Regions from separate parts of the Vibrio sp. R15-SG3-ISO1A genome, predicted to be linked through region 2. Evidence: predicted binding sites of a transcription regulator. Region 2 holds the regulator's gene; each other region holds the start of a gene.
The links. The regulator PurR, encoded in region 2, represses purine synthesis genes. The targets are predictions, from matches to a motif close to TNANGNAAACGTTTNCNTNA.
Positions count from the first base shown of each region.

Region 1: the regulator PurR is predicted to act here: its motif matches at 2,550-2,569, upstream of glyA (serine hydroxymethyltransferase).
Region 3: the regulator PurR is predicted to act here: its motif matches at 3,070-3,089, upstream of AC6R0L_RS13560 (NCS2 family permease).
Region 4: the regulator PurR is predicted to act here: its motif matches at 2,869-2,888, upstream of AC6R0L_RS06040 (uracil-xanthine permease family protein).

Region 1 is NZ_JCBDGH010000057.1:20,342-26,305, forward strand. It holds gene vexH (vibriobactin export RND transporter permease subunit VexH) at 1-1,577, shown strand, start outside; gene AC6R0L_RS08120 (DUF6198 family protein) at 1,610-2,209, opposite strand; gene glyA (serine hydroxymethyltransferase) at 2,647-3,897, shown strand; gene AC6R0L_RS08130 (hypothetical protein) at 4,002-4,313, opposite strand; gene lipA (lipoyl synthase) at 4,488-5,453, opposite strand; gene lipB (lipoyl(octanoyl) transferase LipB) at 5,479-5,964, opposite strand, start outside.
Region 2 is NZ_JCBDGH010000066.1:42,682-48,645, reverse strand. It holds gene glgA (glycogen synthase GlgA) at 1-147, shown strand, start outside; gene AC6R0L_RS10495 (alpha/beta fold hydrolase) at 389-1,189, shown strand; gene AC6R0L_RS10490 (putative signal transducing protein) at 1,212-1,523, opposite strand; gene AC6R0L_RS10485 (TVP38/TMEM64 family protein) at 1,520-2,212, opposite strand; gene AC6R0L_RS10480 (TfoX/Sxy family DNA transformation protein) at 2,419-3,012, opposite strand; cyclic di-GMP riboswitch class I at 3,217-3,325, opposite strand; gene purR (HTH-type transcriptional repressor PurR) at 3,501-4,505, opposite strand; gene torD (molecular chaperone TorD) at 4,744-5,451, opposite strand; gene torR (two-component system response regulator TorR) at 5,690-5,964, shown strand, end outside.
Region 3 is NZ_JCBDGH010000082.1:19,153-25,116, forward strand. It holds gene rimK (30S ribosomal protein S6--L-glutamate ligase) at 1-322, opposite strand, end outside; gene AC6R0L_RS13550 (aminoacyl-histidine dipeptidase) at 647-2,119, opposite strand; gene vcdP (small protein VcdP) at 2,568-2,654, shown strand; gene AC6R0L_RS13560 (NCS2 family permease) at 3,110-4,402, shown strand; gene gpt (xanthine phosphoribosyltransferase) at 4,617-5,081, shown strand; gene frsA (esterase FrsA) at 5,203-5,964, shown strand, end outside.
Region 4 is NZ_JCBDGH010000038.1:7,230-13,193, reverse strand. It holds gene arsC (arsenate reductase (glutaredoxin)) at 1-259, shown strand, start outside; gene wrbA (NAD(P)H:quinone oxidoreductase) at 256-828, shown strand; gene AC6R0L_RS06050 (DUF2069 domain-containing protein) at 831-1,271, shown strand; gene AC6R0L_RS06045 (DUF2066 domain-containing protein) at 1,381-2,667, opposite strand; gene AC6R0L_RS06040 (uracil-xanthine permease family protein) at 2,979-4,229, shown strand; gene ybaK (Cys-tRNA(Pro) deacylase) at 4,237-4,713, opposite strand; gene ushA (bifunctional UDP-sugar hydrolase/5'-nucleotidase UshA) at 4,788-5,964, opposite strand, start outside.

The DNA.
Region 1 (5,964 bases), on a different contig from region 2:
CGGCGTACCGTGCTCTGCTGCGTGGCGCATTGAAGTGGAAATGGGCCGCACCTCTGGTGATCATAGCTTGTATTGGCGGCAGTTGGGGCTTGATGCAACAAGTGCCCGCACAGCTCACCCCCTCAGAAGACCGCGGGGTCATTTTTGCTTTTGCGCGTGGCGCGGATGCGACCAGTTACAACCGCATGGCGGCGAACATGGACATCATCGAAAAGCGTTTGCTGCCTCTTCTTGGCCAAGGTTTCTTGAAGTCGTTCAGTATTCAATCGCCAGCGTTTGGCGGCAATGCCGGTGACCAAACCGGTTTTGTTATCATGATTCTGGAAGATTGGAATGACCGTGACATCACCGCACAAGAGGCGCTGGGTGAGGTGCGTAAAGCCCTATCAGGAATCGCCGATGTGCGCGTATTCCCGTTTATGCCTGGCTTTAGAGGCGGTTCGAGCGAGCCGGTGCAATTTGTACTAGGTGGATCGGATTACTCTGAACTAAAAACGTGGGCGGAAAAACTTGAAGCGATCGCCGAAGCGTCCCCGTATATGGAAGGGGCAGACATTAACTACTCTGAGCGTACACCAGAGTTGGTAGTCTCGGTTGACCGTCAACGCGCAGCAGAGCTTGGGATCAGCGTTCAGGATATCTCAGATACTCTTGAGATTATGCTGGGCGGCAAAAGCGAAACCACCTTTGTGGAACGCGGTGAAGAGTACGACGTCTATTTACGCGGTGATGAAAACAGTTTCAACAATGCCGCGGATTTGAGCCAAATCTACATGCGTACCTCGGGCGGTGAGCTAGTGACGCTCGATGCCTTGACTAAGATTGAAGAGGTGGCGTCATCCACACGCCTGTCTCACTACAACAAGCAAAAAGCAATCACCATCACTGCCAACCTCTCGGACGGCTACACCTTAGGTGAGGCGCTGGACTTTCTTGATCAGCAAGCGGTGGATCTGCTGCCTGGGGATATTTCGGTCAGCTACTCGGGTGAGTCAAAAGACTACAAAGAGAATCAGTCGAGCATATTGATGGTGTTTGGTTTGGCTTTGCTGGTGGCGTATTTGGTGTTGGCGGCGCAGTTTGAAAGCTTCATCAACCCGTTGGTTGTGATGTTTACCGTACCGATGGGCGTGTTTGGTGGCTTCCTAGGTCTGGTGATTATGGGCGAGGGGATGAACATCTACAGCCAGATTGGCATGATCATGTTGATTGGTATGGTGACCAAAAACGGCATTTTGATCGTCGAGTTTGCGAACCAGCTTCGAGACCGCGGGTTTGAATTTGAGCAAGCAATTGTTGATGCGGCGGCCCGTCGTCTTCGTCCGATTATGATGACGGCGTTCACCACGCTAGCGGGCGCTATCCCATTGATACTCTCGACAGGCGCTGGCTATGAAAGTCGCGTTGCGGTCGGTACGGTGATCTTCTTTGGTATGGCGTTTGCCACCTTAGTGACCTTGTTTGTCATTCCGGCGATGTACCGATTGATCTCGGCCAACACGCGCTCACCGGGCCATGTTGAAGCGGAGCTCAACAAAGAGCTCAGCCAAGACGTCACGGTGCGTAAAGCGCATTAATGATTCAGCCCGCACGTTCGCGGGCTGTTTTTTTAGCGGTATTGAACGGTGTAGCGCGTCGGTTTGTGGTTCATAGCGAGCACGAGGTTGAGCAAAAAAGCGCCCAAAATCGACAAGCCAATAATGTAAGGCGTCACAAAGAAGAACGAAGCCACTAAAATCAGCACATCAATCGCCAACTGAGTTTTACCCACTGAGATAGCGAAACGATCTTGAATCCATAAACAGAGCACGTTGAAACCGCCAAGGCTTGAGCGGTGACGAAATAGGATCAGCATCCCGAGCCCCATCAGCAAGCCCCCCGCCAGCGCACAGTAAATCTCATTAATGGTCTCCAGTTTTATCACTAAATAGAGGTGGTCAGCGAAAATGGAGACCAGAGCACCTGAAATGGCACTATTGACCGCAAACCGAGCGCCAAACCGCTGCCAAGCGAGCGCGTAAAATGGCAGGTTCATGGCAAAGTAGAGTGTACCGAATGACCAAGTGCTGAATTGGCTGACCAACAGAGCGAGACCTGTTGTACCGCCAGTGAGTAGCTGAGCGGATTGGAGAAAGAATACCCCTTGAGCGACAAGAAATGTCCCGGTGAGAATCGCGATCCAATCTTCTTTACGTGAGTGTTTTTCCATCAATTTGAAGCTTTCATCGGAAATAATGGCGCGCATACTAGTGAAAAAATTAGGTTTTCGGTAGCTTGAGAAGGAAATTTAAGGTAAACCTATGTAATCACTGTTTTACGGGGTGTAAAGGAGAAAATTGACACTCATGATCGACGTTAACTGGGTTGAGCATCGGTGGCTGAGATCTCTGCTTATTGTGCAAGCAGAGTAGGATTCAGACAAAGTGATTGATTGACGTTATGTCGCGTATGAGAATCTTCGTAAAACATTATGAAAAAACTGCATGAGAAAAAGTGTATTTTTCTCTTTATGACCCAGATCAAATTATGTAGAATGCGCGTCATTAACCCGATGCAAACGTTTGCGTCAGCGTAAAAACGTTATTCTCAGGGTCGTAAGTCGGTTTTTTTGCCAATTTAAGTCTTAATCTGAGTCAGGAGATACAGATGCTAAAGCGTGATATGAACATCGCAGATTACGATGCGGAACTGTTCGCAGCTATCCAAGAAGAAACTCTTCGCCAGGAAGAGCACATTGAACTGATTGCTTCAGAAAACTACACCAGCCCACGTGTAATGGAAGCTCAGGGCTCTCAGCTCACCAACAAATATGCAGAAGGCTACCCAGGCAAGCGTTACTACGGTGGTTGTGAGTACGTCGATAAAGCAGAAGCGCTAGCGATTGATCGTGCTTGTCAGCTATTTGGTTGTGAATACGCGAACGTACAGCCTCACTCAGGTTCACAAGCCAACAGTGCAGTTTACATGGCGCTGCTTAACCCAGGCGATACGGTCTTGGGCATGAGCTTGGCACACGGTGGTCACCTAACGCACGGTTCTCCTGTTAACTTCTCTGGTAAGCACTACAACGTCATTCCTTACGGCATTGATGAAGCGGGCCAAATCAACTACGACGAAATGGAAGCGCTAGCACTTGAGCACAAGCCTAAGATGATCATTGGCGGTTTCTCTGCGTACTCTCAAATCGTTGATTGGAAACGCATGCGTGACATTGCAGACAAAGTGGACGCGTACCTATTTGTCGACATGGCGCACGTTGCGGGTCTGATTGCCGCTGGCGAATACCCAACGCCAGTGCCTCACGCGCACGTTGTGACGACCACGACACACAAAACCCTAGCGGGTCCACGCGGTGGCCTTATCCTGTCTAACGCTGGCGAGGAGATGTACAAGAAGCTGAATTCAGCGGTCTTCCCTGGTGGTCAAGGTGGTCCTCTAATGCACGTTATCGCGGGTAAAGCGGTGGCGTTTAAAGAAGCGATGGAGCCTGAATTTAAAGCGTACCAAGGTCGCGTGGTGAAAAATGCCAAAGCGATGGTGGCTCAGTTCCAAGAGCGCGGTTACAAAATCGTGTCTAACGGTACAGAGAACCACCTGTTCTTGGTCGACTTGATTGACAAAGACATCACAGGTAAAGATGCGGATGCGGCGCTAGGCGCAGCCAACATCACCGTCAACAAAAACTCAGTTCCGAATGACCCTCGCAGCCCGTTTGTGACCTCGGGTATTCGTGTGGGTACACCAGCGATCACTCGCCGCGGTTTCAGTGAAGAAGATGCGAAAGCGCTCGCGAACTGGATGTGTGACGTACTGGATAACATCGGTAACGAAGAAGTGATTGAAGCGACGAAAGCGAAGGTGCTAGAGATCTGTAAGCGTCTACCTGTTTACGCGTAATCTCACCGTTCGATATCGAGCCTGTTTTGCAGAGCGACGGCTGAGCGAAACAAAGAAAAACGCCCTTTATGTGAATACATAAAGGGCGTTTTTGCGTTTAAGGGTTATTTAGAGATGCTGAGCAGGGTGCCAGATTTACACTTGAAGGAGTAATACTTGCTGCTTTCGCTGAACTTGCCGAGCCCTTCACCGTCGCAGTAATCAATGTTGATGTCGCGCATGGTTTCCAGCGTGTTCTCGCTGTCTAGCGCAAATTTAGACCCGTCGGAACAAATAATACGTACACGGCCGTCATCACTGACTGAATAGAGATCGACTTCGGTATTGCACAGCTCAAAGGAGGCTTCACGAAAGTTATCTTGTTTGGTATTGGAGGCGCAGCCAGAGGTGATTGTGACAACGGCAATCGCGGCCATGCTAAGTGCAGTCAGTTTCATCGTATTCCCTTTGATTCATAATCTTTTCATTAGCTTAGAGAATCTCTTTAAGGCATTCAAGCTTTGGGGTGATTATTTGAGGCAATAAGTTGGACTAATAAAAAGGCTGACCTATCGGCCAGCCTAGATAAATTCGATGGGTTTTACGCTGTGTTAGCTGACTTCAATGCCTTGCGCTTGAAGGTCGGCATGGTAGGAAGAGCGAACAAAAGGACCACACGCTGCGTGAGTAAAGCCAAGCTCTAGAGCAATCTCTTTCAACTCATCAAACTCTGATGGCGGCACGTAACGTTCCACTGGTAAGTGGTGGCGGCTTGGCGCAAGGTACTGACCTAGCGTGAGCATGGTCACGCCGTGCGCACGCAAATCTTTAAGTACTTCGACGATCTCTTCTTTGGTTTCACCCAGTCCCATCATCAAGCCTGACTTAGTCGGGACATCTGGATGCTGCTCTTTAAACTTGCGTAGCAGCTCAAGTGACCACTTGTAATTCGCACCCGGGCGCGCTTTACGGTAAAGACGTGGCGCGGTTTCAAGGTTATGGTTGAAAACATCGGGTGGATTGTCTTTGAGCAGATCCAGCGCGACATCCATGCGGCCACGGAAATCCGGCACTAAGGTTTCAATACGAATGTGCGGATTGAGTGCGCGAATCTCGCGGTTACAATCGGCAAAATGCTGAGCACCACCATCACGCAGATCATCGCGATCCACTGAGGTGATCACCACGTATTTGAGTTTCATGTCGGCGATGGTTTTCGCCAATTTTTTCGGTTCTTCGGCTTCTGGCGCAAGAGGGCGGCCGTGGGCCACATCGCAGAATGGACAGCGGCGAGTACAAATCGCGCCCAGAATCATAAAGGTGGCGGTGCCGTGGTTAAAACACTCGGCCAGGTTTGGACACGAGGCTTCTTCACAAACGGAGTGCAGGTTGTTTTTGCGCATCGCTGACTTGATGTCTTGAATTCGTTGACTGTCTGAAGGCAGCTTGATCTTCATCCACTCAGGCTTACGCAGGACTTCCTTCTGCTCAGTCGGCATGTTCTTGACAGGGATCAGGGCCATTTTGTCAGCGTCGCGATACTTAACGCCTTTTTCCATTTGAATCGGTTTACTCATGCTTCTCTTTACTTCTCTTTACTTTTTATGGCGTTACTCGTGTGGTGCTAAATTCAACTTGATCATAACCAAGTAAAGTAACGAGCTCTTTTATCAGCGACTCTTCAACGTCAGGGAGAGAGGCCGCTGTGTTTAGCTGACGAACCTGCACCATTTCCATTCCGGCATAGCCACAGGGGTTAATGCGCAGGAACGGCGACAAATCCATATCGACATTGAGCGCTAGGCCATGAAACGAGCAGCCTTTGCGGATTCGCAGTCCCAACGAACAGATTTTACGTCCGTCGACATACACGCCAGGTGCATCAGGGCGCGCGTTGGATTCAATGTTGTACGCTTTGAGCGTTTGGATAACGAGGTTTTCGATATGTGTGACCAAATCACGCACGCCGAGTTTTTTGCGCCGTAGGTTAATCAGAAAATACGCCACTAACTGACCAGGGCCATGGTAGGTCACTTGCCCGCCACGATCGCTTTGCACCACAGGAATATCACCGGTACTGAGCAAGTG
Region 2 (5,964 bases):
TTGACTATGCTTCGTGCTTTGCTGCTCTACGCGCAAAATCTCAATGAGATAAAACGGGTTCAATTGCACGCGATGACAGAAAACTTCTGTTGGGAAAAAGCGGCGGGTGAGTACATCGAACTCTACCACAGTGCTTTGAGCGCCTAACACTAGGTCATTGAATCGCGGACGCTATTTTTTAGTCTGTTCGCGTAAAGACGACAATAGGTCCGCATAAAGAAAGCGCCTGATGGGTTTTGTGCTTGCACAGTCTCACGGCGCTTTCATTTTTTCTAACATTTCCGATTGCACTAAAGTGGCGGTTTTCGTTTATGCTAAACAAAAACACGGGCGCTTTTGTGTTACCCTGCGCCCTGATTTGTGTGACGATAACGGTTATTTTTCGACTATGACTCAAAGTTTGCTATTCCATAAGACTTTTAAACACCCAACCAGCGATGAGTGGGTGGTCTTTGTGCATGGCGCAGGCGGCAGCTCATCGATTTGGTTTAAACAGATCAAAGCCTACAAGCAGCATTTTAATTTGCTGCTGATTGATTTGCGCGGCCATGGAAAATCGAACCAGCTGATTAAGGAGATCATTGCCAATCGCTACACCTTTAAAGAGGTCACATTAGACATCTTAAAAGTGCTCGATCACCTAAAGATTCAGTCGGCACATTTTGTCGGCATGTCGCTTGGGACCATCATCGTCCGTAACTTAGCGGAGCTAGCGACTGGGCGCGTAAAAACCATGGTGTTAGGTGGCGCCGTCACACGGCTAAACACACGCTCTCAAGTACTGGTGAAGTTGGGTAATCTGTGTAAACACATTGTGCCCTACATGTGGCTCTATCGCCTGTTCGCCTACATTGTGATGCCTCAGAGAGCACAAAAAGAGTCGCGACATATGTTTATCCGCGAAGCGAAGAAGTTGTGCCAAAAGGAGTTCAAGCGTTGGTTTATTTTGACCGCAGAGGTGAACCCTCTGATGCGCTACTTCAAAGACCGCGAGTTACCTATCCCTACGCTCTATCTGATGGGTGAAAAAGACTACATGTTCATCACCCCTGTGAAAGAGATGGTCTCAGCACATACGCTCAGTGAGCTGCATGAAATTCCTGACTGTGGCCATGTGTGTAATGTTGAGCGCCCGGATGAGTTTAACGATCACTCCATCGCCTTCATTCAGCAACACCTCACTGCTTAATCTCGGCTGACTCCAAGCACACTCACACTGGCTTGGTGTGTTCGCACTGCCAACATAACTGAAAATGGCCGTCATTTTCTTCTTGGCAAGTCGGGCAAACCCAAACCATGTTGTCGGGGGTGTCCTGTTGGAAGTCATCAATCAGCGCGAGTGCCGCCTGCTTCTGTTCTGGGCGAGTTAACCAAACGTACGGGCTGGCCTCTTCGCCAAACGGAATCTCTCCTTGCAAGCCGAACAAACCTTCACCTCTCACCTCACAGGCTATTCCTTCGCTGCGTAACATTTCACACACAATGTGTGCTTGTGGTGGGGTTGTAGCAATAAAGATTTTCAAGACGCTTGTCCATTGGATTGCGGTGATGCTTTGAGTTTGGCCATCACCCATTTAGCAATGATAGGGAATACCCCGAGCAACGCAAAAGAGGCGAGTACTGTTGGGGAGACGATGCCTGACAAACTGTCGATTTGCGCTAGCTGGGTCCCGGCGTTGAGGTAGACGGCCGTGCCCGGCAACATACCCAGTTGACTGACCAGATAGAAGCGCGCGATGGTTATGGGCGTAAGACCCATCAAGAGGTTGATCAAAAAGAATGGGAATACCGGGATAAGGCGCAGTGAGAAGAGATAAAACGCACCATCTTTCTCGACCCCTTGATTAATTGTCGCGAGCTTATCGCCAAACTTGCTTTGTACCCACTCTTTGAGTAGAAAGCGGCTACTTAAAAACGCCAAGGTGGCACCTATAGTACTGGCAAAAGAGACGAGCAATAAACTGGTCCAAAAGCCAAACAGAGCAGCGCCAAGCAAGGTGACGACGGCCGCTCCAGGGATCGAGAAGGCGGTGATAGCGACATAGGCGAAGAAGTAACTGAGCGCGGCGAGGGCAAAGTGGGCGTCAATGATTTCAGCCAGCGCTTGCTGCTGCGCTTTGGCGTTATCAAGTGTCAGGTATTGACCAAAGTTTGCGCCTAAAAACACAATCAGAGCGAGCAAACCAATACCTAAAAGCAGTTTCTTGTTCATATGGATCCCTTTGAAAACATCATCATTGATCATTGTTAGATATGAACCAAAAAGCCAGTAAAAAATTTCGCCCTAAAGGGAAGAATACGTTGAATTCTATGACGAAGGAATGGAAACGCTAGAAAAGCATCGGCTAAAAACGTCTCAAGCCAGCGGTGTTGGGCTGGCTTGAGACGGGGATTGGAATTACTGAACGCTATCGCTGACTAGCTTTGCAGCTGATTCAGGAGCTCGTCGCGTCTTGCTTGAGGGACCACAGACCAGTGCGTGCCTTTAATTGCCCCCTCAAGTGCCCACAGCAGGTCGATACTGACATCGGTAGAGTGCGTGGAACGAATCGCTTTATACGCTTCCACTGCGCCCGTCTGCTCCAAACGGGAGACACTGTCGATACCCGCTTTCTTGAGCATTCGCTCGGTCGCTAGACGCAAGTTCGGCAGATCTTTCAGGCGCGTTGGTTTGGCGTTGGTTTGACGCTGCTTGTCTTTGTTGGCCGCCTCTAGGGCAGTGTTTGCCATCGCAATAGTCTGAGTGACATCCTGATCCCAGTCATGACCGAGGGCGTAGTATTTGGTGACCACAGGGAAACCACGCTTTTTATACACGTATGGCTCGAGTCCCTGAGCATTAAACTGTTGGGCCAACGAGTCGTCGGCGCGTATGTGAAGTTTGTCATTTACCACGAGGGCAAACATGGTGTCATCAGCGAAGATTCCGAATCCACCAAACATTGAGCGAGACTTGATCTTGCCCAATGGTTCAAACAATCGCATTGAGTCTTTTAAAATTGGTTTATCCATGCTGTTATTCTCGGTGTATTACAATACGCCACCAAATTCAGGTCCGAGAGATTAGCAAAAATATGCAGGTTTTGTGTCAGTAGGGTGTCATTCTGGCTCATAAAAGAATAATCCTACTCACGGTGTGAGCGCATAATGCGCGCGCAACGTTTAACTCATTGTATTCTTTGCTTTTGATAAAGAATTACGAAGTGCACATTTGCCATCGGCAACCCCGCTACCAAGCAGTCATCAACGTTGAAATCGTTGAGTGGCTACAACAGGCCGGAAGCTTTGCGTCCCATCCTTTCGAAATGGTTTGCCCTGTTCGTGGCATTCGTCGAACATAATAAGCATAAATAATTTATGGGCTAAACATCACGTTTTGATGGGTTAAATGTGATCTTGGTTCATAAAATAGACGGGTGTTAACGAGAGAATAAAGCCCAGCGGATGAGAAGTATTCTCGCTAGGCTAGTCGATGTGATGTGCTGAACTTGTTCGTTGGTCTATTTCACCGTCGCCACGGTATCGCGCTCGACGATTTCTGGGTGCATTTCAAAAATACGTTTTTCATGCTCTTTGTCTTTAATACGTTCGAGCAAAATCTCAAATGCGTTTTTACCCACACGGCGCTTCGGCTGGTGAACCGTCGTTAGCGGTGGTGAAAAGTACTCGGCTAGCTCAATGTTGTCATAACCAATGACCGACATGTCTTCTGGAATACGAATGCCTTTTTGCTGTAAACGGCTCATCAAACCGAGCGCCATCGTATCGTTGAAACAGAATACTGCGGTTGGCTTTTCGTCCATGGCGACGATTTTGTCCGCGGCAAGCACGGCGGTATCGCACTCAAAGTTACCTTCTAAGATCCAATCTTCGTTGACGCTCAAACCCGACTCGTTCATTGCGCGCTTAAAGCCTTGGATGCGCTCTTGGCAGGCCGCTTTTTCAAAATGCCCACTCAAGCAAGCAATGCGCTTGTGGCCGTGATCAATCAGGTATTTTGTTGCGAGGTAGCCGCCTTCTTCCGAGTTGTCGATGATTTTATCGGCTTGTGAGCTTTCCGGGCCCCAATCCATCACCACCTTAGGGATGTCTTTATGACGGTCAAGCATTTCGCTCAACTCTTCGGTCAAATCTGAACACATCACTAAGATGCCATCGACGCGCTTTTCCGCCAGCATGCGAATGTAGTCACGTTGTTTCTCGTAGATGCCGCCAGTGTTACACAAGATCAAGGTGTAGCCTTGACGGTAGCAGTAGCTCTCAACCCCGTCGATCACTTCCGAGAAGAAAAGGTTGGTCGATTGAGTAACCAGCATGCCTATTGTGCGTGTCGAGTTACATTTCAGGCTGCGTGCAACGGCACTTGGGGCATAGTTCAACTCTTGAACCGCTTCCATCACTTTTTCTTGCGTGGCTTCAGCGACAAAGCGTGTTTTGTTGATCACATGGGATACAGTGGTGGTCGAGACACCCGCTAAGCGAGCGACGTCTTTAATCGTGGCCATATGGTTTTGTCCTGTCGATGACTGCCTACTATTCTATGAAAAGTTAAGTCTATAAAAGTAAAGTCTATACAAAGTTTAGAGTATGTAGACAGAAAGTATCAGAAACACAAAAACCGCCCTCAAAAAGCGGTTTGTATTTATTAGTTTTATCGTTTGCGGACCGGATTGTAGTCCGCAACGTCGATTTGGGCAAATAAAAAACCCGCCTTTGGGATCTCGCCACACCTTTTGTATGGGCTTAATCGCTATCGCCTTGCAGGTAGGCTTTATCCAATTGAATGAACGCGCACAATAGCGACGACAGCGCCGCATAGAAGCCGAATGTGTCGAGGCGCTGGCAGCGCTCGGCAAACCTCTCAATCCAAGGGAGTAGATGCTGCTCAATAAAATCGGCTTGCTCTTGGTAGGCGAGATGCGTGTCGCCTGCCATCTGCTCTGCTGCATGAGCGCCGCGCACAATCAGGTTACCCAAAAAATCCAGCTCTATGGCGAGATGATCAGAAGGCTCATTGAGCCCTGAATGCACAGCGACCCCGTGTTGTTGAAGTAAAGCGTCCATCTGTTTGGCAGGCTCACCATTGAGCAGTCCGGATTCATCTAAGTAGACAGAGGCGTAAGGCAGCGCGCTGTCTCGGTCGGATTTTAAAAACAGGTCGCAATAGTCGGCTGATAGTTCCAACTGAGCATCTGGCCTGTCTTGCAATCGGTTCAATGCATCGATGAGCCTGTCTGCGGCGACGTTAAGCTCAGGGGTTTGTGCAAGTCCCGTCAGAAAGGTACGTGTGTCCACCGAATGATATTGGGCCAGCTCTTGCTCTGAGAGCTCTTTGGCAAACACGCTCGAAAACCACCAGTAGAGCTCAGCGCGTTGCTCATCAAAGGCGCGCTGCTCTTTCGCGGCGGGAGATAAAGGGTCGGAAATCTGGGCGTTAGGTGTCTCTGGCATGATGGGCTCTCAACTGAATCAGATGCCGTTAAGTCTAACGGATAAAAATGAACAGCGGTCAACCTGATTATGAGAAGAAATGGTCAAATATGGCAATTTGTGAACAGGGCGGCAAAGCTTGCTTTGCATCAATGAATCGCCAACTTTTCGCTTCACAAAGAGGACAAAGATGGAGTTGTGACTAATTATGAATAGAATAAAGCCATTGAATCAGTGTGTGAATAAGTGAGTAGAGCCGATGAGCTACCACATTTTGGTTGTTGAAGATGATGAAGTGACTCGCCGTAAATTGGCGGGCTACTTTCAAACCGAAGGGTATCAGGTGAGCCAAGCTGAGAATGGCGCGCAGATGCGCGATGTACTCAGCAGCAGTCGGGTCGATTTGGTGATGCTGGATATTAATCTGCCCAGCGAAGATGGCTTGATGCTGACGCGTGAACTACGCAGTCAATCGGACATCGGTATTATCTTGGTGACCGGGCGTACCGACAGCATTGATAAGATTGTTGGTTT
Region 3 (5,964 bases), on a different contig from region 2:
AAAGTAACTGCATGGAACGAAGCTTATCTCTAGAGCGGGTGATCGCCACGGACTCGTTGACCGGATAAACACCCATCATCTCAAATTGACGCAACACAGCGGTGCCATAGAACGTCACCGAGGCGCCAATACGAGGAATGATGGCATCAAACCCTGACAGCTCTTCGCCTTTGAAATGAATTTCAGGTTTGTCTGAGTTGATATTCATGTAACAACGTAGAGCGTCAATAACCTTCACTTCGTGGCCGCGTTCTTTTGCTGCCTCGATTAAACGCTTGGTCGAGTAAAGTTTAGCGTTACGAGACAGAACACCGATTTTCATGCTGTGATTTCCTAATAGGGCAATACTCATCCGGCGATGGTCTCCGAATGAGTGCAAACAAAACAATAGAAACTCAGATGCCAGAGCGAGCACCTGTGACTTTTAAGATAAAGAGTCAGCGCGAAAAAGTGGCAATATTGACGCCTCAGCGCTGTAAGGACGCGAACCTTAGCAGTGGGGTAAATGCCTTGGCTAACAAAAATTAATTGTCGTCACCACAAATATTATCGCTCGATGTTGGCCCAAGCCGTGCGGCGATTTTGAGCCACAAAAAAGCCGAGCAAGAGCTCGGCTAGTGCAGTAATACCATGTTCAGATGAAAGACTATGCCTTCTCAGGAATCGCTTCCAGCAGGGCGACCATTTGCTCCCAAAAGAGCGCCACGGTATCAATCTTAACCTTCTCATCTGGTGAGTGAGGGAACTTAATGGTAGGACCAAAAGAGACCATATCCATATTGGGGTAAGGTTCTTTAAATAGACCACACTCTAGACCGGCGTGAATCACCATGATGTTCGGCTTGTGACCGTAAATGCCTTCATACATGTCGCGGAAGATGGCCATGATCTCTGAATCTGCATCCGGTTTCCAGCCAGGGTAGGCGCCAGAGAAAGCGATCTTAGCACCAGCAAGCTCAGCCACGGAGGTGAGCATGCCTTCAACTTGTTGGCGACCCGAGTCAATCAAAGAGCGAACTAAGCAGAGAACGCGAATGGCTTCTTTTTCTGTGGTAATGACACCAACGTTTAATGAGGTCTCGACCACTCCTTCAATGTCGTCACTCATACGAATCACGCCATTCGGGCAAGCGTTCAAAGCGGCGATAAAACGTTGTTGATCGTTAATAGACAACACATCTTCCTGGCTGTCACTCACTTCGTTAAACGTGACAAGGCTTGTTTCCACTTTGCCTAGCTCGTTGATAAGCAGTTGTGTGTAGAACTGATAAAGCTCGGCAAGCTTGGCTTCGTTTTCAGCAGGGACGGCGACCGTAACAAACGCTTCGCGTGGAATTGCATTACGCAGGCTACCACCACGGAATTCAATCAGGCGCAAATCCAGTTCGCTTGCGTGACCTGCTAGGAATCGAGCGAGGAGTTTGTTGGCATTACCGCGTCCAGTGTGGATATCACAGCCTGAGTGTCCGCCTTTTAAGCCTTTAAGAATAAGCTGTCGGGTCACATAGCCCGCGGGCAGAGCTTCGCGTTGGATCTCGAACGTCATTTCACCGTCGATACCACCGGCACAACCCATGTACACTTCACCCTCTTGCTCAGAATCGGTATTGAGCAGAATGTCGCCTTCTAACCAACCCGATTCAAGACCAAATGCGCCAGTCATGCCTGCTTCTTCATCAATCGTCAGCAGCACTTCTAGTGGCCCGTGTTTAATGTCATTGGACGCCAATACCGCGAGACAAGACGCCATACCAATGCCGTTGTCCGCACCCAAGGTTGTACCTTTGGCGGTGACCCACTCACCATCAATATAAGGTTGGATCGGGTCTTGGGTAAAATCATGATCCGTGTCTTCGTTTTTCTGCGGCACCATATCAATGTGAGCCTGCAGAACCACACCTTTTTTATTCTCCATCCCTTTGGTCGCCGGTTTTTTGATAAAGACGTTGCCGGTTGGATCGCGTTTGACTTCTAGGCCTTGATCGGTCGCCCAATCAATGATCATTTGCGCCAGGGCTTCTTCGTGTTTCGATGGGTGAGGAATGGAGCAAATCTTGTCGAAAAACTGCCACAAAGGCGCTGGTGACAAGCTGCTAATTTCAGAATGGAACTCAGACACGGATAACTCCTTATAATGAGAGATGGCAAATATTGTTTTATGCACCAAATAATGAGTAGCACAAACATCCAAACTTGCCGATTTGATGTTGGTCAGAATAGCACTCTCAAGATCGATACCCAAGTGAGTTGATGCAAACTGCAGCGAAAAGTGCCTACCCCTCTATCGACGGGATATTCAATGATATGATTATCAATCTGACAGATTAACTTAGATGTTAGTGATTTTTATGTAATTAAATTACAGTCGCGGTTTGATTTGAATCAGAAATCGCACTTTTTTGTGACTTTTGTCACTTTGGGTGTTGTAATTTAATTTCTATAAGGTATATTTGTAACCACTTCGGCAGCGAAGTAAAAACGCTCAAAGGATGAGTCCGAGTTATCGCCTCCAAGGAACTGAGAAATCAATCATTGTAATGTGTTTAATTGATTTAGAAGGTGATGTTATGAAAGGTTTACCAAGTGCAGCATTCTGGCTAAACAAATCTGTTTATACAGGAAGCTTTACTTACCCCACTAGCTTTGGTTACTAACACTGAAAGCTTGTTTATCTCGAACGTTATGTTCACCCCCTAATATTGGAATATATTTGCAGCGCCGTTTTCGCTGACATGATTCAACCGCCACTCATTTTGAGTGGCGTTTTTTTATCCGCCAACTCACCGATTTCTCCTTATTAATGCCATTCTCTGCATATTATGCACATAAGCACGTGTTACTCAGGTTACAAACTGCCGTTCTGGATTTGAAAGTTTACAACATGGTACAAAAGTTCACCGTCTGAATGATGATGTCTTTTCTTTCTATCTTTATGAATTTTCTTTGTTTTTGTTTTGTTTGTGGCTCTTTTATAGCGATAGGTTGCCCATTTACAACCCGAAATATTGATTAGAGTCATAATTCTATCTGGAATTTACTATTTGATGACTTTATAATTCCGCCAATCGATTACGCAACCGTTTACTTTTCACCCTTTTAGGATTCGATCATGTTCGAAAAACTGTTCAAACTCAGTGAAAATGGCACAAATGTCAAAACTGAGATCATTGCCGGTGTGACCACATTCCTGACAATGGCTTACATCATTTTTGTCAACCCAGCGATGCTGGCCGATGCAGGGATGGACAAGGGCGCTGTCTTTGTTGCGACCTGTTTAGCCGCTGCGATTGGCTGTTTTATCATGGGCTTTGTCGCTAACTACCCGATTGCATTGGCGCCAGGTATGGGCCTCAACGCGTTTTTCACTTATGGCGTTGTTTTGGGTATGGGCCACTCATGGCAAGTCGCGCTCGGTGCGGTGTTTATCTCTGGTTTGATCTTCATGGCGCTTTCGGTATTCAAAATCCGTGAGTGGATCATCAACTCCATCCCATTGTCGCTGCGCACGGGTATCTCTGCGGGTATTGGTCTATTCCTTGCGTTTATCGGCCTACAAAACTCAGGCATCGTCGTTGATAATCCAGCGACCTTGGTCGGCTTGGGCCACATCACAAACCTAGCGCCAGCCTTGGCCGCCTTGGGCTTTTTCTTGACCATCGGTTTGGTGTACCGCGGCGTTCGTGGCGCTGTGATGATCGCGATCCTTATTATCACCGCACTTGGTCTATTGGTAGGTGATGTGCAGTGGGGCGGAGTGATGTCGACACCACCAAGCATTGCGCCGACCTTTATGGAAATGAACATTGCAGACGTGTTTGAAGTGGGCATGATCTCAGTGGTCTTTGCTTTCTTGTTTGTTGATCTCTTTGATACGGCGGGTACGCTGGTGGGTGTTGCAACTAAGGCGAACTTCATCAAAGAAGACGGTAAACTACCACGTTTGAACAAAGCACTATTGGCGGACTCAACTGCAACGTCAGTGGGCGCGGTACTCGGTACCTCAAGCACCACGTCTTACGTAGAGTCTACGGCAGGGGTTGCGGCAGGCGGTCGTACTGGTTTAACGGCGGTGGTTGTTGGCGTGCTGTTCTTGTTGGCACTGTTCTTCTCGCCTTTGGCTGGCATGATTCCTCCATACGCGACCGCTGGCGCACTGTTCTACGTAGCGATTCTAATGATGTCTGGCTTGGTCAGCATCGATTGGCGTGATCTAACAGAAGCGGCGCCGGTTGTGGTGACGTGTCTGCTGATGCCACTGACTTACTCAATCGCAGAAGGTATTGCACTGGGTTTTATCTCTTACGCTGCAATTAAGTTACTGAGTGGTAAAGGACGCGACGTGTCTGTGAGCGTTTGGGTACTGTCGGCAGTCTTCTTACTGAAGTACGTCTTCGCTGGTTAATCACAAACATTGAATCAACAACGCCACAGCGCTTTCGCTGTGGCGTTGTTTTATAGAGAATATAATTCGCCATTGGTATTGGCCCCCGCTTCCGGTAAAATAATCGTTTGCGTAGCTTTTCCCCTATTTGGCCTGGTGCATCAAGCTGTAGGTTGTATCAACTTAGCTTGTTTTTCAGGGGATGCCGATTGGACAAAACTATTAGGTTATTACAATGAGTAAAAAATTCATCATCACTTGGGATCAGATGCACGCGTACTGTCGTGAACTTGCAGAAAAGCAGATGCCTGCCGAGCAATGGAAAGGGATTTGGGCTGTAAGCCGTGGCGGTTTAGTACCGGGCGCTATTTTAGCGCGTGAACTCGGCATTCGTTACGTGGATACCATCTGTATTTCAAGCTACGATCACGATCACCAACGTGATATGAGCGTATTGAAAGCACCTGAAGGTGACGGTGAAGGTTACCTTATCGTTGAAGACCTGGTCGACAGTGGTGACACAGCACGCAAACTACGTGACTTGTACCCGAAAGCGAAATTGATCGCCGTGTGCGCGAAACCATCGGGCGCTGAGCTTTTAGATGACTACGTGGTTGATATCGCTCAAGAGACTTGGATTGAGCAACCATGGGATATGGCGATTCAATACATCGAACCGATCAATCGCAAGCAAAAGTAGTGCTTTTTCACTCTTGGGTGAATGCATTGGCGATTTCAATAAAGAATCTTGATAAATGACCCTTTCTTGGGTCATTTTTTTTATTACTATGAAAGAATCGAACGAATACACGAGTAATGTGATGTCGGAAGAAGTAAGCAAAAACCTGTCTGAGACGCTGTTTGCCAAAGATAAAAAAGCCAAAGAGACGTCGGAGTTGATTGCCTACATGCCATCAAGTCAGGCACTGCTGGATGAAAAACGCGTCGAAGACGGCTACAAATGGTATCGCAACTTACGCCGCCTGCAATGGACATGGCAAGGTCTACAACCTATCGAAATCGAAGGCGTATTAGCGGCGATGGCCTCCTCAAAGCATTCGCGTACCCACGATGAGTGGCTAGATACTGTGATGGGCTATCACAGCGGGAACTGGAACTTCGAGTGGACAAAGTTGGGCATGCTGCATCAAAAGCGCGCGCAGCAACTCAAAGGTGAAGAAGCGGCTGATGAGCTCTTTAACGCCTCCCTTTGTTACAGTATCGCTGGTTATCCGCACCTCAAAAACGATACGCTCGCCGCTCAGGCGCAAGTGTTGGCGGGCAATGCTTATGAGGAAGCAGCGAAACAGACTAAGTACACTGTCAAACGGCTAGAGATCCCGCATCAAAATAAAAAAATCGTCGCCCACCTTCACTTAACTCGTACTGATGAGCCACAACCCGTGGTGATGGTGAGCGCAGGTCTCGATAGTCTACAAACGGATATGTGGCGTCTATTTCGCGATCATCTAGCCAAAAAAGGCATCGCGATGCTCACTATCGATTTGCCGTCTATGGGGCACAACACCCATTGGAATCTGACGCATGATAGCTCTTGCCTGCATCAGGCTGTGCTCAATCAA
Region 4 (5,964 bases), on a different contig from region 2:
CATCGTCAAATATCTTGAGCAAACCCCAAGTGTCGATGAACTCAAGACGCTCTTTAGCCAACTCGGCTTCTCTGAAGTTCGTGACATGATGCGCACCAAAGAAGAGATTTACAAAGAGCTACAACTGGCCGATGCCGACGATGAAGCCCTGTTTCGCGCAATGGCGGAACATCCGAAGTTGATTGAGCGACCTATTGTTGTCAACAACGGTCATGCCAAACATGGCCGACCACCAGAGCAAGTGCTTGAGCTACTATGAGCTGCCGCCTGATTGTCCTCTACTACAGTCGGCACGGTGCAACCCGCTCTCTCGCACAGCAGATTGCGCGAGGCATTGAGTCGATTGACGGTTGTGAAGCGTTGCTTCGCACCGTCAACGAAATAGAGAGCGGCGATGATCCCCTCGATCCCATTATTAAGCTGGACGAGTTGAAAAACTGCGCGGGGCTGGCGATGGGCAGCCCTGTATGGTTTGGCAATATGGCTGGAGCGTTAAAGCACTTTTGGGATAAGACGACACCATTATGGCTAGCGGGCGATCTGATTGATAAACCCGCTTGTGTCTTCACGGCATCCTCATCCATGCACGGCGGCCAAGAAACCACATTGCAGTCTATGATGTTACCGCTACTGCACCACGGGATGTTGATTTTGGGGATTCCTTATTCTGAGCCAGCTCTGCATGCCACACGCTCTGGAGGCACGCCTTATGGCGCCAGTGCGGTCACGACACATCAACCACGCACCTTGTCGCAAGACGAAATAGCATTAGCTCAGCAAGTCGGCAAACGTCTGGCCCGCTGCGCACGTCAATTAAAGGAACTCTAACCATGCAAGAGATGCAAGCGACCACAAAACGATACCGTTTCATGGCGCTGCTTGGCAATCTGGCGCTGCTCGCTTGGATTGGACTGTGGCAATTATCGTTATCGCCTCACCCTCACCTCAACAGCACCACACTCGCGATTGCTTGGGCTATCCCACTGCTGCTGCCTATGCCAGGGATCTTGGCCGGCAAACCGTATACACACGCATGGGCAAACTTTGTTTTAATGCTCTACTTCCTACACGCTTTGACCATCCTTTGGATTGACGACGGCGAACGTTATTTAGCACTGGTTGAACTGCTACTCACCAGTCTCGCGTTTGCTGGGAACATCCTTTATGCACGAGCACGGGGACAAGAGTTGGGCATGAAACTAAAAAGATTGTCCAAAGTGGAAAAAGAAGAGCGTGCTAAGTTCGGCGCTGAAGATAAGTCTGAGGGATAAGGTCACGCTGATGGTCACCCATCTAGCCAACTCACCCTTATACTCCGGGTAAAAACGACAAAAGGGGCGGATCATCCAGCCCCTTTCTCATCTCAAATCTTGATGTGGTTTACTCTACTACCTCAATAGGTTCCATCTCCACACCTTCAGTCTCTGCCACTGCTTCGTTGGCAGAGACGTCACTGTCTGGCTGAATCAGTAGCGGCTCAGGTTGATACGGTTTACCTTGCCACTGGAAAAGCAGCACCGTTTCAGTCTGAATAAGCGGGGCTGAAGCAGCCAGCGAGCTCTCTGTCTCCACCAGAGTTGAATCGGCCGTCATCGTATCGCTAGACTGATTGAGCTCATCGCTGACTTGCGCTGGCAACGTTGGCGTGAGCTCCCCTACCTCGGGTTCAGTTTGAATAAACTGGGTCTCCAGTTGCGTCACTTCGAGTGCAGAGACCTGCTGCTCAAACTCTTCAACACTGGCAAGCAAGTGGACATCAAACGTCACCTGATTGCCTTGAATTTTGATGATGTCTAACGAGGCGACTGAGCTCAGTGCCTTGAGTTTATTCTCAAGTTGGAAAAAGCCCATAGCATCATTGAGTTCAATAAAGCGTGCTTTCACGGACTCAGAAGACTCACTCGCCACCAGCACCGCACTCTTTTTCGCGTAGTAATCGCTGATTTGGTTGATCATTTTATTCGCCGCATCTGCACCATTATTGGCGCCGCTGATCGGTGCTTGACGAGTCACCCCTATAGTTGCCGGCTTTTGATCGTATAACGTCCAACGTAATGATTCGCCTTGCACTTTCACCACTAGGACGGCATCAACCGGGTAGCGCTGACTCGCTTGACCCACTGGCTGAATAAAGCCGCCCCACAAGTCTGAGACAGCCACTCCGGTAACGTCATCAAAATCGCCAACCGGTACGGTCACGGGCAAGCCTCGCTCTCGCGCTTGCTGCTGCAAGTTGACCAGTGTCTCAGAGCGAGAGTGCTCCCAGATGATGGTGCGATCGTAGGGCGTCTCTTCCACCATCCAGACTAAAACGTTCGCACGTGTTGCTGGCCAAAGCGGCAATTGCGCTTGACTGAGTAGAGAGCGAATATGAGGGCCGCTAAACGACATACGCAGTGAGGTCTCCTCACCGATTTTGCCGTAGCCGAGTTGAGAAACGTACTGAGCGCTCTGAGATAGGGCCTTCTTGACGACTTCGTTATCCGCAGCTTGCGGATCGCCAGACGCGCGAATGATGACTTGCTTCATCCCAGCTTCGCGAGCTCGGGTATCGGCGTTATTCTCGCTTTGATCGATGACGATTTCAGCTCGGTAAAGATCCACATTGGTCAAGGCCATCGCTGGCAAACCCATCAGTCCGAGCGCGAGTAAAGCTAAACGGCGCATACATTTCCTACATCTAATCGAATTCACAAACAGCGATGATAAGCAACTATCCGCTGCGGGGCAACTTTCCCGGTCGGTTGGCAGCAGCAAGCGCGATATGGCTAACACTCTCCTCATAGCAACGCTCGGAGTGAAATAACAACGAACGGAGTAAGCGCAGCTCACCTGCCTATTCAAACGAGCAATATTTGATCAAGCTCAGATTGCAATCGTTTGCTTTAATGTTAAAATCTCGCGATTTTATTTTTAGTACCCATGCTCTATCGCTATGTACTAGACCGAAACTATCCGCTTTACAAAGGAATGACGACATGAAAAATGCCATTCAAGGCGCACAAATGCTGTTTGTTGCGTTTGGGGCCCTGGTTCTCGTCCCGCTGCTGACGGGACTCGACCCTAGCGTAGCCCTCTTCGGTGCTGGCCTTGGTACCTTACTCTTTCAATTAATGACTCGCCGCTCTGTTCCCATCTTCCTCGCCTCCTCCTTCGCTTTTATCGCCCCTATCCTTTACGGAGTACAAACCTGGGGTGTACCAGCCACTATGGGTGGTTTGATGGCCGCTGGCTCGGTGTATGTCGCACTGGGTGGTCTAATCAAACTTCGTGGGGTTGAGATTATCCATAAATTGCTGCCTCCCGTTGTGGTTGGGCCGGTCATTATGGTGATTGGTCTTGGATTGGCGCCCGTCGCCGTCAATATGGCACTGGGTAAAGGGGGCGATGGCACGCAACTGATTGATGGACAAGCGGCGCTAGTGATCTCTTCTGTTTCACTGCTCACCACGATTCTACTGAGTGTCTTTGCCAAAGGCTTCCTCAAGCTCACCCCTATTTTGGGGGGCATTGTGGTGGGATACTGCCTGAGCTTGGGCTACGGCATTGTCGATTTCACGCCGGTCAAAGAAGCGGCCTGGTTTGCGCTACCAAACTTCACGGCGCCTGAATTTAACATTAACGCCATTCTATTTATGATTCCCGTTGCCATCGCGCCAGCGGTGGAGCACGTTGGGGACATGCTGGCCATTTCAAACGTCACCGGAAAAGATTACCTGAAAAAGCCCGGCCTTCATCGCACGATTGCAGGGGACGGGGTCGCGACGATGGCGGCATCACTGTTTGGTGCGCCACCCAACACCACCTACTCTGAGGTGACAGGTGCGGTTATGCTGACCAAAGCCTTCAATCCTGTGATCATGACCTACGCTGCAGTGACGGCTATTGTCCTTGCGTTGGTCGGCAAGCTTGGCGCTGCGCTGCAAACCATCCCTATGCCAGTGATGGGCGGTATCATGATTCTATTGTTTGGCTCAATTGCGACCGTAGGATTGAACACCTTAATCAAAAATCACGTCGATTTGCACAAATCTCGTAACCTTGTCATCGTTGCCATTACCTTAGTCTTTGGTATTGGTGGTATGGCGTTTGGCATCGGTGAGTTCAGTCTCCAAGGCGTGAGCCTGTGTGGTATCGTCGCGATTGTGCTAAATCTGGTTCTTCCAAAAGACCTGGGTGAAAACCACGTCGTCGACAACGCACAAATGGAAGAGGAAGAAGCGCGCTAATCCACGCTCAGCCTTCACAAAGATTGGCAAACTGGCCCTGGGTCAGCTTTGCCAAATCTTGCGCCGCCAATTCGATTTCCAACCCTCGCTTACCAGCACTGACACAGATCGTTTCACGCTCCAACGCACTTTGATGGATAAACGTCGCCAATCGCTTCTTTTGCCCGAGCGGGCTGATTCCGCCCACAATATACCCTGTCACTGTTTGCGCAATAGCCGGATCGGCCATCTCTGCTTTTTTAGCCTTTGCCGCTTTTGCCGCCTGCTTCAAATTGAGTTTTTGGTTAACAGGTATCACAGCGACAGCGAGGTTTTTCGCCTCACCATTGAGTGAAAACAGTAGAGTTTTAAACACGCTATTGGGATCTTGCCCTAATGCTTGTGCGGCTTCGAGCCCGTAACTCTCGGCACGCGCGTCGTGCTGATACTGGTGTATTTGATGAGGAATTTTGTGTTTTTTAGCAAGATTGATGGCTGGGGTCATACACACTCCGAGAATAAAAAAAGCGCAGCTCTAGGCTGCGCATTCAGTTAATAAGATTTAGCTTGTTAGGTCAATTACTTGTAGACCATCTCACCTGCTGGTGCGTATTGGTTTACATCTACTGGGCTGTTCGCCTCTAGGTAGTCTTTGAGCACTTCTGCATCAACGAAGCCCGTGTTGACGTGACCTGGGTGGTCCGTCAGCTTAGGATAGCCATCGCCCCCTGCAGCATTGTAGCTTGGTACGGTGAAGCGGTAAGTGCCGTCAAGACGCAGCTGTTTACCACCGATAAACACGTTTGACACTTCACCGTTTTCCACCGTCATTGAAATGCCAGCAAACTGAGCGTAAGCGCCAGAGTCCACTGGCTTGGTCGCTACAACGTTGAGGTAATCCAACACTTCTTGGCCAGACATATCGGTGTAGGTCAAAATGTTGGCAAACGGCTGAACCGTTAGCACGTCTTTGTAAGTCACGTCACCGCCTTCAATCGAGTCACGCACGCCACCTGAGTTCATCACAGCAAAATCCGCTTTGGCGCGTTGCATGTGCGAGGTCGCGATCAAACGGCCTAAGTTGGTCTGTTGGAAACGAACCACATTGCGATCCCCTTCCAGCTTGCCATTGGTCTCTGCGATCTTCACATTCAACTGAGCTTGACCTTGCTCTTGGTAAGGACGCAAAAACTCGAGCAGTTCGCTGTCTTCGGCAATCTCGTCTTCGATAAAGACGCGTTTTGATTCGCCATCCACTTTGACTTTTTTCTTCAAGTTGACCGGAATCAGGTCGTAGCTGACCATCTGCAGTTCACCGTTACGGAACTCATAGTCCGCGCGACCGACGTATTTGCCCCATTCGTGCGCCTGGACGATGTAAGTGCCGTTTTGCATGTCCGGTTTACACTCATCGGATGGCGCGAAGTTTTTCTTCACGACATTTGGCGCTTCCATACAGACTGGTTCCTGGGAGTGACCACCTACAATCATATCCAGAGAACCTTCATCTAGGTAACGAGCCAGAGCCACATCACCCGGTGCGTTCACGCCACGCTTACCATCTTCGTAGTGGCCCATGTGAGTCACAGCGAAAATCAGATCTGGCTTTTCCGTTTCTTGTAGCTCAGCGATCAGCTTCTTCGCTTCTTCTTTCGGGTCGCGGAAATCGATGCCACCAATAAACTCTGGGTTACCGATTTTCGCCGTATCTTCGGTAGTTAAACCGATGACGGCAATCTTAATACCTTGCTTATTG